One region of the Kurthia sp. Dielmo genome, then DNA from elsewhere that is predicted to be linked to it. Evidence: riboswitches for the same ligand, from Rfam matches in the RefSeq annotation. Region 1 holds a riboswitch; the other holds the start of a gene.

What was found. A riboswitch is a leader RNA that binds a small molecule or an ion and turns the genes downstream of it on or off. The one in region 1 is predicted to bind lysine.
Region 2: linked by a shared signal. The riboswitch ahead of KTHG_RS19870 (amino acid permease) and the one ahead of KTHG_RS12910 (transporter substrate-binding domain-containing protein) in region 1 are both predicted to bind lysine.

What each region holds. Positions count from the first base shown of each region.
Region 1 is NZ_HE578959.1:350,481-358,093, forward strand. Features, by position in the region: gene KTHG_RS12875 (glutathione ABC transporter substrate-binding protein) at 1-328, opposite strand, end outside; gene KTHG_RS12880 (YwqG family protein) at 516-1,286, opposite strand; gene KTHG_RS12885 (hypothetical protein) at 1,340-1,594, opposite strand; gene KTHG_RS12890 (SH3 domain-containing protein) at 1,851-2,618, shown strand; gene KTHG_RS12895 (hypothetical protein) at 2,882-3,322, opposite strand; gene KTHG_RS12900 (amino acid ABC transporter ATP-binding protein) at 3,413-4,144, opposite strand; gene KTHG_RS12905 (amino acid ABC transporter permease) at 4,157-4,942, opposite strand; gene KTHG_RS12910 (transporter substrate-binding domain-containing protein) at 4,965-5,804, opposite strand; lysine riboswitch at 5,918-6,105, opposite strand; gene KTHG_RS12915 (hypothetical protein) at 6,257-7,613, opposite strand, start outside.
Region 2 is NZ_HE578966.1:46,510-54,122, reverse strand. Features, by position in the region: gene KTHG_RS19870 (amino acid permease) at 1-1,080, opposite strand, end outside; lysine riboswitch at 1,203-1,381, opposite strand; gene KTHG_RS19865 (CynX/NimT family MFS transporter) at 1,562-2,767, shown strand; gene KTHG_RS21995 (hypothetical protein) at 3,561-3,845, opposite strand; gene KTHG_RS19860 (hypothetical protein) at 3,890-6,718, opposite strand; gene KTHG_RS19855 (glycosyltransferase family 2 protein) at 6,731-7,613, opposite strand, start outside.

The DNA of each region.
Region 1 (7,613 bases):
CTTTACGCAGCATAAATGTAAATTCTGTTGCGTCCTTATTCACCTTATAATCCTCTGCTAGCTTCGGAATAATTTTCATATCCTTATCAAAGCCAACTAGCCCCTCTAGCATCGTTTGTTGAACCGAGTTATCCAAAGTGTTGTTCGAGTCTTGCGGATCCAGTGTTACGAAGTTTTGATTGACCGCAATCGTCAAGTCCTTGCCTGCTTTTTTCCCACCACTTTCATTCGCTGAATTCGAACCAGAATCACTTCCACCACAAGCTGCTAATACAACGGCCATCACTACTAAAGCTATAAGTGCGAACCAATTTGCTCTCCTTTTCAATCATTTCTCCCCCCACACTAACAAATTTCATGAATCATCATGATATTATTAGATACCCTATATTATGGAAATTATAATCAAAATGAATCGAAAAGGTAATAATTAACTATTTAAAGCACTGTTTTTGTTTAGACTTTTTATTTATTACAAAAAAAGAAACCGCCTAATAGCGATTTCTTCATATTGTTTAACCACAGTCCCAATTATAGAGAACATGCGAAAAATTCTTTTGTTTTAAATCATCAGTGTTAATAAAGAAGTTCCCAATGCCGACGTCACCCCATAAAATTTCCTGTGAACCAACTGTTTCACTGTCTAGCTGGAAAAGCAGGAAATCAAACGGTGTATCGTCATCACGTGGATCAAATTGTGTAAAGCCAGGGTAACCTCCAATACGGTGCTCGAGGCCGCTAAATAATTCATAATAAGCCTCCATCAGGTCATCATTTTCGCGGAATTCCTCACCAAAATGCGTATCAAAATCGTACGTTTCTGAAGACATAGCCGCTTCCTTAATATCAAAGCTCATGGCAAGTTCCAAACCCTCATCTAATGGAAATTCATCATACGATATCGCATCTAAAAATGAAAAATCATCTAAAGCTGGTGCCTCGGTCGTCTCATGATACACAACGCGAAAACCTTCTTGCGCTGCAGGTTCATCAAAATCCATACCATATAAATCATCTGACGCAAGGAAAAATTGTAGCAAACCCGTCGTTGGTAATTCTTCTATTCCCTGAGGTATTTCTGAGAAGTTAATTTGAGCAAGTAATCGAAGTGGCTCGTGCTCTGGTGAAACTGGGTAAGGTTCATTTACAGGCCAATAAGGATGGCCACCAACCTTACTGTTCGTAAGGCTAATATTTTCTGATTCCTTCAAGGAAATTTTAATATACGGCTTCAAAGTCTCTTGAATCTGACTTTCAAAAGGTTGTAAAATCGCTGGTAATATCATATGAACGCCTCCTTAGAAATTAGTCTACCATAAAAAGAACGTTTGTTCTATTTTTAACGTAGTCGTTCGCCAATTAAACCAGCTAAAAATGCTTCTCGCATTGGCTCCCATTCGATTGTCAAATCAAGTAATTGTAACTGCTGTTTCGAAGCTTTAGGTATTAGAGCAAGTGCTTTTTCGCGAAAAGATTCTTTATACGTTTTTTCAATTTTTTTGTACGCTAAATAGGCTTGAACCTCACCTGATTTCAAACGATAAAGCTGTCCGACATCCCAAATTTTATGTAACGCGTCACTTGTATACTCCATACGAGCCACCATCCTTTATCAATGTAACTTTATTTTAAAGTATAGAAAGGACTGGCGACAATCATGAACGCTGTGTATATTTAGTGAACAGTTTTTTTATTTTATATAGACTGGCGAGTAGTAGTTTTATCAATATAAACAGATAGATATTCACAGATTATTGCATAGTAAGCTATTTCCACTAAATAATTTATGGTAGATATAGATAGTAAAATATAAATAGGTCATTATAATTAATATTTTAGGAGGTATATGTATGAATCGACAATCTTTTTTAATTTATGCACTAGCAACAGGACTTACCGCTTCTACGCTTTCTTTACCGACAACAGCAAATGCTGAGACGGCGGTAGCGTTTGAAACGAAGGTCATGTATACCAATCATGGGGTCTATGCACGTACTGCACCGAACACTACTTCAAGTATTGTCACAACACTTGCAAAAAATACTGAACTGCAAGTTATTGATGGCTCAAAGAAATCGTGGTATCGCGTATTATTAGATGGTGAAATTGTTTATGTATATGGACAATATGTGACGTCTGAAAAGCCGACCACTACACCCGCATTAAAGGTTGTAAAAAAAGGCTATGTCTCGAAAGCGAAACTGAGCGTACGTGCAAGTGCTTCAGCAAAGGGTAAAAAGCGTGGCACACTCAAGGAAGGTGCCACTGTTCAGTTGACACAAAACTACACAGCAGCATCAAAGGATACTTTCTTCCAAGTTCTTTATAAAGGAAAGGTTGGTTATGTTGAGGCGAAGCATATTACCTTTACAAAGAAAGAAGTTGCCACAACAAAAACGGGCGTTGTTCGTAATATCGGCACAGTGACATTGAAAGTTCGTCAAGAGCCAAGTGTGACAAGTACGATTTTAGGCACACTTCAAAAGGGCGAAAAAGTTAAATTCGCTACAGCGTATAAAAAAGATGCCGCTGTTGAATGGTATAAAATTATTTATAAGGGCAAACCTGCATATGTTTCGGCACAATATGTGACCTTAGTATTTCCTAACACAAAATAAAGAGACTCGGACAAAACACGTCATTTTCCTTTTTTAGCGTTCACAACGAAAAACCGGAACCGTGCCACAGCGCGATTCCGGTTTTTCTTATGCTCCTATGAGAGATTATTTTTACACGTATGTCCCAGCCTCTTTATTTAAAAACCCGTTACAAAAGCGTCGATTATAAAAAAATGCCCGATAAAAACGAATGATTTCTCAGAAACCTTATCTATACAAAATGACTGCCATCCGGTTACACTACAGTGGAGATGAGCTTTCGATTATTTCTTCGCTCCAAAATCCCCCACTTGTTGCTTTGTATCCCCGCGATATTCCCAGGTCACCTTATAGTTGATGTCCTCTAGTTGCTGTTGAATTGTCTCTTTATCAAGTTGCACATAAAATACAGCCTCATAGTGATGCTCATTCAATGTATACGACCCAAACCAATAGCTTTTACCAAACAATGCACGTGCATTATCATCGACAGCTAATTTCGCATTCTGTAATTGCTCAAAGTTTTCAATCGTTAATGACAATGATACTTTTTGAAGCGCTTCTCTTGCTGGTTTTTCATCTAGTTGGACAGTGCCTAGCTCCTCATATTCTTGCTCATTGACCGCACTCATTGTCACATCTTTTTTAACAGACACTTTTTCATCTGCACAAGCCACCAATAATAGTGTGAAACAGATGAGAAGCAATACCTTATACTTTTTCATCGCTATGTCCCCTCCAAATCTAGCATAGCACGAAATCGTATACATGCTGCACAAAAAAGAAGCTGTCCAAAAAGACAGCTTCTTCATGATTTATTTGAGTGCACGTTGTAAAAAGGCTTTTGTCCGCTCATGCTTTGGATTATTAAATAACTCATCCGGTGAGCCTTCTTCTACAATTAACCCCTTATCCATAAAAACAATTCGATCTGAAATTTCGCGTGCAAATTCCATTTCATGTGTCACGATAATCATCGTTAATCCCGACTGTGCAAGCTCCTTCATGACACGTAACACTTCACCGACCATTTCTGGATCTAGCGCAGATGTTGGTTCATCAAATAAAAGTGCATCTGGTGACATCGATAACGCACGCGCAATTGCTACACGTTGCTTTTGACCACCTGATAGTTGGTGAGGACGCGCCTTCACATAGCGATCCATGCCAACAACCTTCAAATAGTTCAACGCAATTTCTTCGGCCTCCGCTTTTGAACGCTTCAGAATTTTCTTTTGCCCTACAGTACAGTTATTTAAAACATCCCAGTTATTAAATAAATTGAACTGCTGGAATACCATGCCCATATGCTTACGGTAATCATTCAAATTTTTCTTTTGTAAAATATTTTCACCGTGATAAATAATTTCGCCACCTGAAGGTATTTCAAGTAGGTTAATACAGCGAAGTAATGTTGATTTACCAGAGCCTGATGAACCAATAACCGTTACGACCTCTCCTTTTTCAACAGAAAAGTTAATGTCCTTTAAAACTTCATGCGAACCAAAGGATTTTGATAGATGCTGAATATCAATAACGTTTCCCATACTCTCTCTCCTTTACTCGCGTGATTTCGGACGCATAATGCCCGCTTCATCAAGCATTTGATAATTGGCCTTGCCTTCTAAACGACGCTCGAAGAAACGAAGCACCTGTGTCGCTGTCAGTGTCATAATTAAATAAATAATACACGCGATGAAGAATGATTCGAAGTAACGGAAGTTCGCACCCGCAATCGTTTTTGTTTGGAAGAACAGCTCATTTACGGTAATGACATTTAATACCGACGTATCTTTAATATTCATAATATATTGATTACCCGTTGCCGGTAAGATATTACGCAGCACCTGTGGTAACACAACAGATGTCATCGTCGTCCAATGATTCATCCCCATTGCGCGTGCCGCTTCAAATTGTCCCCTATCGACACTAATAATGCCGCCTCGTACAATCTCCGCCATATAGGCACCTGTATTTAATGACACAATGACGACTGCAGCAAATGTCGCATTCATATCGCCATTAAAGCCGAAATCCGTACCAATTGTTGCTTTAAGCCATTGCATGATAAGCGGTGTGCCGTAGAAAATAACCATGGCCTGTACAATCATCGGTGTACCACGGAAGAATTCCACATAGACACGTAATAAGCCATTTACAATCGCTAAAAATGTTTTTTGACCGCCCTTTTGTGCTTTCGGAGTTGTATTAATGACGCCAATAATCAAACCGATTAATGCGCCAATAAGTGTCCCGAGTGTTGAAATAACTAGGGTCATCCAAGCGCCTCGTAAAAGCATCGGCCAGTTATTCGTAATAATGGTTATAAACCAATCTAAACTCATCAATATTCCTCCTCACAAGCAACTATTTTGCTGCTGGTTGATTTGCAATTGCTTCATCCATTAGCTTCGTACGATCGTCTTCAGAGATTTCTTTTAACGCCTCGTTTACTTTTGCCTTTAAATCACTGCCTTGCTGTAAGCCAACTGCAATTGCTGTATCCTCTTTACTTGTTTTAAAGCCATCTGTAAATTCAACCATTGCAAAATTATCGTTTGCGGCTGCTGCAGATACACCTTCTGGACGCTCTGAAACGTAACCATCAATTTTACCTGACTCTAGTGCTACACGCATTGCCGGAAAGTTATCCATGGCAGATTGCTTTTTCACACCATTAATTTGATCAATTACTGAATAATGGAATGTATTTAATTGTGCAGTGATTTTAGCACCGCTGAAATCTGCTAATGACGTAGCATTTTCATATTTACTACCTTTTTTCACAACCATTACAAGGTTAGATGTGTAATACACATCTGAGAAATCAATTGTTTTTAAACGCTCTTTTGTTGGCGACATACCTGCTACAATCGCATCAATCTTACCTGAAGTTAATGCGGGAACAAGTCCATCCCATTCTGTTTTCACAATAACTAATTCCTTACCTAATTTATCTGCTACCTTTTGTGCGATCGCAACATCGTAACCACCCGCATACTCAGAACCATCTTTAATTTTCACGGCGCCATTTGAATCGTCCTGTTGTGTCCAGTTAAATGGTGGATAACCTGCCTCCATCCCTACTGTAAATGTATCCTTTGAATCACCAGAAGATTCTGACTTATCAGAATCTGAAGCGCCACATCCTGCTAACGCAAGAACGAGTACAAGCATTAAGCCTACTAACCATCCTGTTTTCTTCATCCTACTCTCTCCTTTTTTGTCATTAATTAGTTATTAGGACTAAACAAAAAAGGACCTGAGGTAAACTCAGGCCCCTAAATTATCTTTAGTCCCAGAATCCTCACAACATTCCAAATTGAGATAGCACAACTCACTTAAGGTGGAAACTCAAGCGAGACAGTCCTGCAATTGTTCACTGCAGACCCAGCACATGATGTTGAGAAATCGTCATGCACTTCGGCGATAGTCCCTCATCAATCGTTTCATAACTCTTCTCTAGCTCATCGATTGTATCTTGACTTATCGCGCCTCTACCTCACGAAGCTGTGAGGCATTTATTCTAATTTATGAGACTAAATATACAGGAATGTTGTTTTTATGTCAATATAATTTGTCATAATATTTTTATTTTTCTAAACAATTTCGGTATTTACGACCTAATCATGCACATAAATGACTTCATTCCTTCGTATTTAATTAATTTTTATTTCTTTTTCAATGACATTACCATAGCGAATATAGATTGTATCTTTTTCGTTGATTTGCCATTTATTGAGGGCATAGTCTGTAGCATTGTCTGCTGTTACTGTTAGAACCGGTCTATCCCCTGTTGAAAATTTGCCATTTTCATCATAGTCCAAATACAAATCACCTGCTTGAACGGTATTTTCATATTCCTCTGCATCTGCCCATTCACGCGCTTTTTGAGTCATTCGAACCGTCGCATTACTATTTTGAGATAGTGTAAAGCGTTCTACTTTTGGATCTTTCCCGGCTTCCTCTGACGTATAAAGTACATCCTTATAGCCGATTGTTGCCGGAGCTGTTAATGTGGGTACATCTTTTGTATCAATGCTTGTAATTGCCGGTCTCGTTGCCGGGCTATAAATTGTTCGCGTACGAATTAATTTATCATTTTTATCGTAAATATAAACCGTTGTATAGCCATTTCGTAAAAATGTCACTGGTGCATAGTTAATACGTCCAATCGTATACTCACCAGTTGTCCCACCATCAATCGATAGCATCGCTGGATTATAGCGTACTTTATAGCCACTAACATCTGCTTTTGGTACCTCACCCGCGTATTTTCCATTCACATCTTCATAGTGCCATGTTAAATCATTTAAATTATTAAAGTCGATTTCCGCCTTTGCTGGAAGCTTACTCGTCGTCAGTACTGTCTGTGCAAGTGTTTTCCCACTCGCATTTTTATAATAAATCGTTCCTTTTTGACCGGCAGTAATTGGCGTTAATGACGTATACACTTCAGCGCCTGTAAATGTTTTTATCGGTGCGTAGCGGAATGAGATTGTCTTTGGATACTGAATGATCGATTTATTTGTAGCCTTGTAATAAGGGTCTCCGTATTGGTCTTTTTGTGTTGCACGAAGCCCTGAAACAGCGAGTGGGTTAATATCCTTCTCTATATAGGCCTTATACGTTTTCGGTGCCGTAATCGTTGTTAGTTTCCGCTTACTATCCACCACATTCACTGTAAAGGATTGCATATAGTTCCCAGCCTTGACTGTGATTTTTGCTTTCCCTGCCTTTTTCGCTACTAAATGTGGTGCAATAATAGGCAGTGAATCTTCACTACTAGCGTCCTGTAGATCCTCGTCACGGAATGAAATAACAGACGTATCCGAGCTTGTATAGGTTAGATTTGCACCATTCACACGGAGCCCTGGGTTAGCAAACTGTGCAGTAGAAACATAGCCTAGTTCACCGACAACTAATGTTTTAGTTGGTGTCATTTGATAGTTGTAGTAATCTTGTCGAACTTTTAGATAAATTTCATCTGTTGCTACTTCCTCTTTTGGATTGTAA
Region 2 (7,613 bases), on a different contig from region 1:
GAAGAATGATGTTAGGAACGCTAGGCAGGCTACTAATACCGTTAATACTAATGCAGCTACTGGCACGCCTTTACGATTTAATTTTAAGAAGATTTTTGGCGCTAAGCCGTCTTTTGCTAACTGCCATAATGTACGTGATGATGCGTATAAGCCAGAGTTACCTGCTGATAAAATCGCTGTTAACACAACCGCATTCATTAATGTTGCCGCAAATGCAATACCCGCATTTTCAAATACTAATGTGAATGGGCTAATCGCTACATTGTCATCAGCATTCACTAAGCGAGGGTCTGTGTAAGGTAATAATAAACCAATCGCGAATAACGCTAGAATATAGAATAATAAAATACGCCAGAAAATAGATTTCACGGCTTTTGGAATTGTTTTTTCAGGATCTTTTGCTTCACCAGCAGTCGCACCAAGTAATTCTGTCCCTTGGAATGAGAACCCTGCTGCTAGGAAAATACCTAGTATTGCGAAGAAACCACCGTGGAATGGACCGTCACCTTCAAAGAAGTTTGTGAAGCCAACCGGTGCTTTCCCACCGATAATACCAAAGATCATTAAAAATGATACGATTAAGAAAATGATGATCGTTGCGACTTTAATAAAGGCAAACCAATATTCACTTTCACCAAATGTGTTTACTGATAAATAGTTCAGTAAGAAAATAATAATAAGGAATGCAGCACTCCAAATATATGAAGGTGTATCTGGGAACCAATATTTCATAACAAGTGCTACGGCCGCTACTTCTGCCGCGATTGTTACTGCCCAGTTATACCAATAGTTCCAACCTAATGCGAATCCAAGTGATGGATCAATAAAACGTGTTGCGTATGTGCTCGTAGATGATACTGGCATGTAAGCCGACATTTCACCAAGGCCGGTCATTAAGAAGTACACCATCACACCAATTAAGGCATAAGCTAAAAGTGCGCCACCAGGACCTGCCTGTGCAATCGAGTTCCCACTTGCTAGTAATAAACCTGTCCCAATCGTACCACCAAGCGAAATCATCGTGATATGGCGCGATTTAAGACCACGGCTCAACTCGAGCTGTTCTGTATTGTTGCTCATAAAAATTTCCTCTTTTCCTATTGCGTATCAAGGTCTAACAGTGGTTTTTCTGAATAAAAAAACCCATTCTAGAACTTTCTCTAAAATGGGTTGTATGTATACAGTAGTCCCACCAAACTTAGATTAAAGATAGCTCAACACGTTGTTACGTGACAGTTCTGCACCTATTAAGCGACAGCCCCAGCATTCAAATGATAAAAGCATTTGAAATACTTCGGCAAACGTTCCTTTCTCATTTTGTCAGTAATGCTTTCTCATCTCGAAAATGATACTAATAACGTTCGCGACCTCTACCTCACCTTTTTTGCTGGATGAGGCATTGCAATATTCTTTTTAATACTCGTTTCATTCTAATATAAAACACAATTCACTTCAAGACTTAATTGACATTAAAACTTATGTAATCCTCTAATAATTTGTTTCTATACTTTACTTGTCGAACCTGTTACGCTTAGTTCAATTCAGGAATAGGAGGAGGAATATGGAACAATCACATTTTGAAACTTCACGCAAATGGACGAAGGCGACCTGGTTATTCGTACTAGGCATCGTTTGTATTTCCTTTACGATGCGCTCCCCGATAACATCAGTCGGCCCAATTGTCGAAATTTTACGTGATAACCTACATATTTCAAATGTTATAGCAGGCTTCATTACGACGATTCCGCTTCTAGCATTTGCCGTCGTCTCACCAATCGTTCCAAAGGTATCTCGCCGAATTGGCATCGAGCGTACTTTATTTATTGCGATGTTCATTTTAGCAATCGGCGTTATTTTACGCTCGCTTGGCAGTAGCACGATGCTCTACATCGGCACAGTGCTAATCGGTATCGGTATTGCATTTAGTAATGTATTGATGCCAAGCATCATTAAGCTTCGCTTCCCGCTTCAAATCGGGCTACTGACAGCCATTTTTACCGTTTCGATGAATGTAACAGCAAGTCTAGCAGCAGGTGTAAGCTATCCAATCGCAACCACAGCACTTGGCTGGCAAGGCACGCTATCCATTTGGCTTGTTTTTATCATTATTGCGATTATCGTGTGGCTACCACAAACGAAAAAGACGGATCATGTAAATGCAGCCAATCTTTCAGGTAAGCCACCGAAAAAGAAAATTTGGCAATATCCACTGACATGGGCTTTGACCTTTGCGATGGGCTTTCAGTCATTTTTATTTTATACGACCGTCGCATGGGTTCCGGCAATGCTTACCGAGCAAGGAATGAGTGCGAGTGCATCGGGTGCAATGTTCTCTGTACTACAATTTTCACAAATTCCGATGACCTTTATCATTCCCATTTTAGCAGGCCGTACACGCGACCAGCGCCCACTTGTTGTGATGTTTTCACTGTTTTATTTAATCGGTTTTGGTGGTCTCTTACTTGAATGGACGAGCCTCACATGGTTGTGGATGATTTTTCTAGGGCTTGCGGGTGGTGCATCGTTTGGTATTTGTATGATGTTCTTCTCTGTTCGGGCACGTAACGCCTACGAGGCAGCGGAGCTATCTGGCTTCGGGCAATCCATCGGTTATTTATTAGCCGCAACCGGTCCGGTATTATACGGCTTCGTACATGATTACGCTGGTGGCTTCCATAGCGCGAACTTTGTTTACTTAGCCGTTGCGATTATTTTATTCTTCTTCTCCTATGCGAGCGCGAAAGATCGGTATGTAACAAATGATTAATACATGCGGTGTGACGTTTAAATGTCACACCATTTTTTATTTCGAATCATTTATTTAAAAAGCCACATCCTGCTAGAAAGCGTCTTTTGCATACGACTTATTTTTTAATAAGTGTCAGCGCTATGTATATGAACCTAGTGAAACGCTAATCATTTGTCCAAATAGCATTTCATATCAAATAATTATGTTTTTTTCGGTTGATACGTACAATAACTTTGTACAGCATCTTATCAAAACCGGACAAAGAAGGGACGTTTTCAGCCCATTTTTCACGAGTTCGGGTCTATTTTCGGCCTCTAAGGGTTCTCTTTCACTTAGAAAAAACGTGCTGCATGGCGCATTTTTGATTCATTTCAATAAATGACATGCTAGACTGACCAAATCCGATTTTTCGTGCAAAAACAACCCTCGGAGAGCCTGAAAACACCTGTTTTTGCCGAAAACAACCGAAAACGGGCCTTTTTCATATCTTAAAAATAATAAACATCTATGAAAAAATCGCAAATAAAAATTTTCGTTGACAGCTTTCTGCATGATGCTTATTAAAACTCTCTTTTTACGTACGAAAATAGACGTAGTTTGGCACTTATTTAGAAATATGTCGTAGCCAAAACCCGCTCCTTGAGGCAATCAATGATTTCTGACAGTGCATAAAAAAATGAGCCTGGGGCAAAACATGTCATGTTCTTTTGCGTTCGCAATGAAAAACCGGAACCGCGCCACCGCGCGATTCCGGTTTTTCTTATGCTCATATGAGAGCTGATTTCTACACGTATGTCAAAGCCTCATTTCGTTATTTCACAAAGGCTTGTTCATTTTTCATAAAGGCATCCTGTACCATGTAGTAGGATGGTTTCAGACGATAAATCGAGTTCGGCTGCTCCCAGTTTGCCCATGTATATTGTTTGAACGGACTAATCGTATTGCCTTTTTTTGCTGGCAACGTTTGGACAACTTTGTCCTCATCATTCATAAAGGCAACACCTACGTGAATGCCGTCTACCTTTTCACGTGCCTTATAATCTGGCTTATCAATATCGCCAATTACTTCCTTCAAACTTGGGTCTGAGAAACTCATGAGCATCCACGGCACACGTAGCTCAATAAAATGCTCTTCTTCATTTATATTAAAATCAACAAGAGAATTATAGTCTTCTGCTTCAGGATTCGCATTGCCTTCAAGTAATTTGCCCGTTTCATACCCAACGAATGGGATTTTTCTTTCGTTGTTGGGATGTTTAGTTCATTGCTTAGTACATAATTAATTTTCGTAAAATTTCCTGTATTTTTTTCAGGATGATACGTAATATTTTCTGGATCGTATTTGCCGTAATACAGTGCATAAATATCATACTGTGTATCGACAAGTAGACGAGCATTTTTCGCTGATTTTAACGGTGCGATAAACTCGAGTCCATTTTCAGTTTTCAACTTATAGTTATTAATCTTTGTATTACCTTGCGTCTGCTTCGTATCAAGCATGAGCATCGGATACCCCTTCGCATCAGCACTCATTTGAATTTTATAATACACATAGCGCTCATCATGCTGCATCATGAGTGACTTGATTGGCCCACTTGACTCATACATGGTCTTTGCGCCTTCCCAGTCACGATCATCCCCATCGACCTTCACCTTTAATACATCAAAGCTCAATAAGCCAAATTGCTGCTCACTCGTCTGTGCATTTGACCAAAATGGACGACGATCTGGGTCATCTAAATCCATCGTATTCCACGTCCGCTTAAACCATTCATCCTGCCAGGTAAAGATTAAGCCGCCCATCATATCCTCATGTAAAATATCTTCGAATAAATGAACGAGTGTCTCGCCCTGTGCAGTTTCAGACATATGCCCCTGATTCCAACCATTGACGTTATTATGCGTTTTCCCTCGTGATGATGGAATCCCAAACTCTGCGATTAACACCGGCATATCATGTGCTGCATGTAAATCCTTTAAATATGCTGCATAGTTATTTTTCTTGCCACGAAAATCGATATAATCATTGTATTGGTAATTCAGCGATTCAGGATAATACGGATACACATGATAGCTTGCGAATTGCTGTGTTTTCGTTACGTCCCCTTTTAAATGAATAACATTCGGATTGACGGATACTAAGTCCTCCTCTGGATCAGGCTCCTCAGGATGCTCCAGTAGATCTGTCGTCACCCAGTTTGTGAAGCTTAGTGGACGAACCCAGTTATACTTATCTTTTTCATATTTTGCGACATAATCTAGATTTTCAGCAATCCAATGTTCAAATGGCGATGCACCCTTTGTATATACATATGTGCCTTTATAGTCGCCAACTGCTTTGTTTTTCTTATTCGTTGACTTCACCATCACTGGGTCCCACTCAATACCAAGCACCCAACCGATGACATACTCTGACACATCGGCTGTATAGGCCCCTGTTGCATGCCCCTTTTTATAAGCAATCATTTCATTGCCATGAAGAATATCGACGATGTGGCGAATTTCATCACGGAACTCCGTTGTCGCCTGCTTGTCAAAGACATTACCCTTATGAACAATTCGTTCCTCATCAATCCACGTACCATGCAGCAAATAAAGCTTTTGTTCGTGTGCTTCGTTATAACGCTTCAATGCATTATAAAACCCTGGTGGTTGCACCGTATAAACACGCATCGTATTGGAGCCAAGCTTACCAATATCTTGGAACCATTTATAATATTCATTTTCCGTAATCGCTGCCTGTCCAGGGAACGTACCGGGTTTTCCCATCCCTACATTGACGCCTTGAATTTTCATTGACTGCCATTTTCCATTCACTTGCACCTGCATACCATTGTCATGAATGCGCGACACATATTGAACTTCCTTTGGTTTTTTGAGGGCCGCTACCTTTTTATTTTTTTGTGCGGTCGTTTGGGCGAGTACCTTTTTCATCATCGGTACATATGCATCCCAGTAGAAGCCCGTTTCCTTACTAAAATGACTAATCCAACTATTCAATGTCTCCACACCAAGGAATTGATAGTAATTCGGCACAGACGGTGTTACATTGAATTGCCCCGCAAAGTAATACGCTGTCGCATTGTTCATCGTCATTTTATTAACAGCGACAAATTTTGTTGGCACACCATGTTCTTTCATTAACTGCTTCCCTGAATCCGTTAAATCCCAGTGGAAGTTTGCGAGTGTCGCTTCTGCTGATTCACTTTCAACAATATCAAACCAGCCATTAAATGCGACGGACTCTGTTAAATCAAATGCTTTTTGACCCGCTTCGGTGTACTTCACCGTAAGTTTACTAGCCACATCCTTGTCATCCTTGAGAATAAAGTATTTCTCTTGTTCCTCATTCACAAGCACAAAGCCAGCGCCACTATACGGCCAATTCTTTTCGTTCTTTAACCAGCTCGGCATATCCGGATTGTCGAGTGATAACTCATTAAAATGACGGCCAATCCAGCCAGACGAATGAATGCCAAGTACACTGCTCATATGCTCACGTACCTCGGTCGTTGTTGGCGATGCGAGTGTATTAAATTCCGTTACAAGCGTAACCGCCTTATCATCTTCAAGACGTTTAAAAACCGCATTCCATTCATCCATCGTCAGCCCACCATCGAGCTTTTTCGGCTTAGCCTGTCCTTGCTTCTCCTCATAGACACCATATGTATCTGCAATATAAATCAAATTCGTATCGTCATATGATGTCGGGAGTTTCCCTACAGGCTGGTCCTGCTCAGGATGATAGCCAAAGTAATCTGTTAGGGCATACGGTTCTCCCTTATCATTTACATATTTCTCTGCTTTTAATAGCCAGTTTAACCCCTGATGCTCTTGATACTCTGTCGTTGCAACTGTTTTATCGATAATCGCAATCGAGAGTTTTTGGTCACTTTTCAATTGCCAGCCCCCAAAAATCACAAGTAAAAGCGCTATGGCCGCACCAAAAATAATCAGTAATTTTTTCATCGTCGCATCCCCTTATAAGCCTTTTCGAACCATTTCGCCCCAGCTACTTTTACCGCGAGCATAATTCCACAAGCCGAGTAGACGGAACCATAATGTACATGGTTTATACCAAAAGATTTCAGTGATGGCTAAGACGAATAAGCGCCAAATATCTTTTACTGATATGTAACGCTTCATTAGCCATGACTCCATAATGACAGATACCATCGAAAATAGTGCGCCATTGATAACGAATAATAAGAGTAATAACAACGCAAACTCTAAATACACACCACCTGTGAAAAAGGCGAAAATCACATATAAGTAGCCCGCAAATTCGATAATCGGTCCTAAGCATTCGATAAATAAGAAATACGGAAAGGCGATAAAGCCTAGCTTACCGTATTTGGGATTTGCGAAAATTTGTTTATTACGCCATAAGCTTTCCATTAACCCTTGATGCCAGCGACTACGCTGACGCTTCAGCTGCTGATACGTTTCAGGAGCCTCTGTCCAGCATACTGGATACGGTAAAAACTTAATTTTTTTAGACTTTTGTTTTTTGCGAATCAAGCGATGTAGACGCACGACAAGCTCCATATCCTCACCGATTGTATCCCGCAAGTAACCCCCTACTTCGACAACTTCCTTTTTCGAGAAAATACTAAAGGCGCCAGAAATAATAAACACCATATTGAAGCGACTAAATGTAATGCGCCCCATAAGAAAAGCACGGAAATATTCGATAACCTGCATCATCACAAGCGGCTTATCCGACATACCATAACGCATTAATGTCCCCATTTGAATATCTGAGCCATTCGCAATTTTGACATTACCACCTGCCGCAATGACATTCGGGTCCTTCACAAACGCCTCCATCACTTGTACAAGCGATGTTTCCCCTAAAATACAA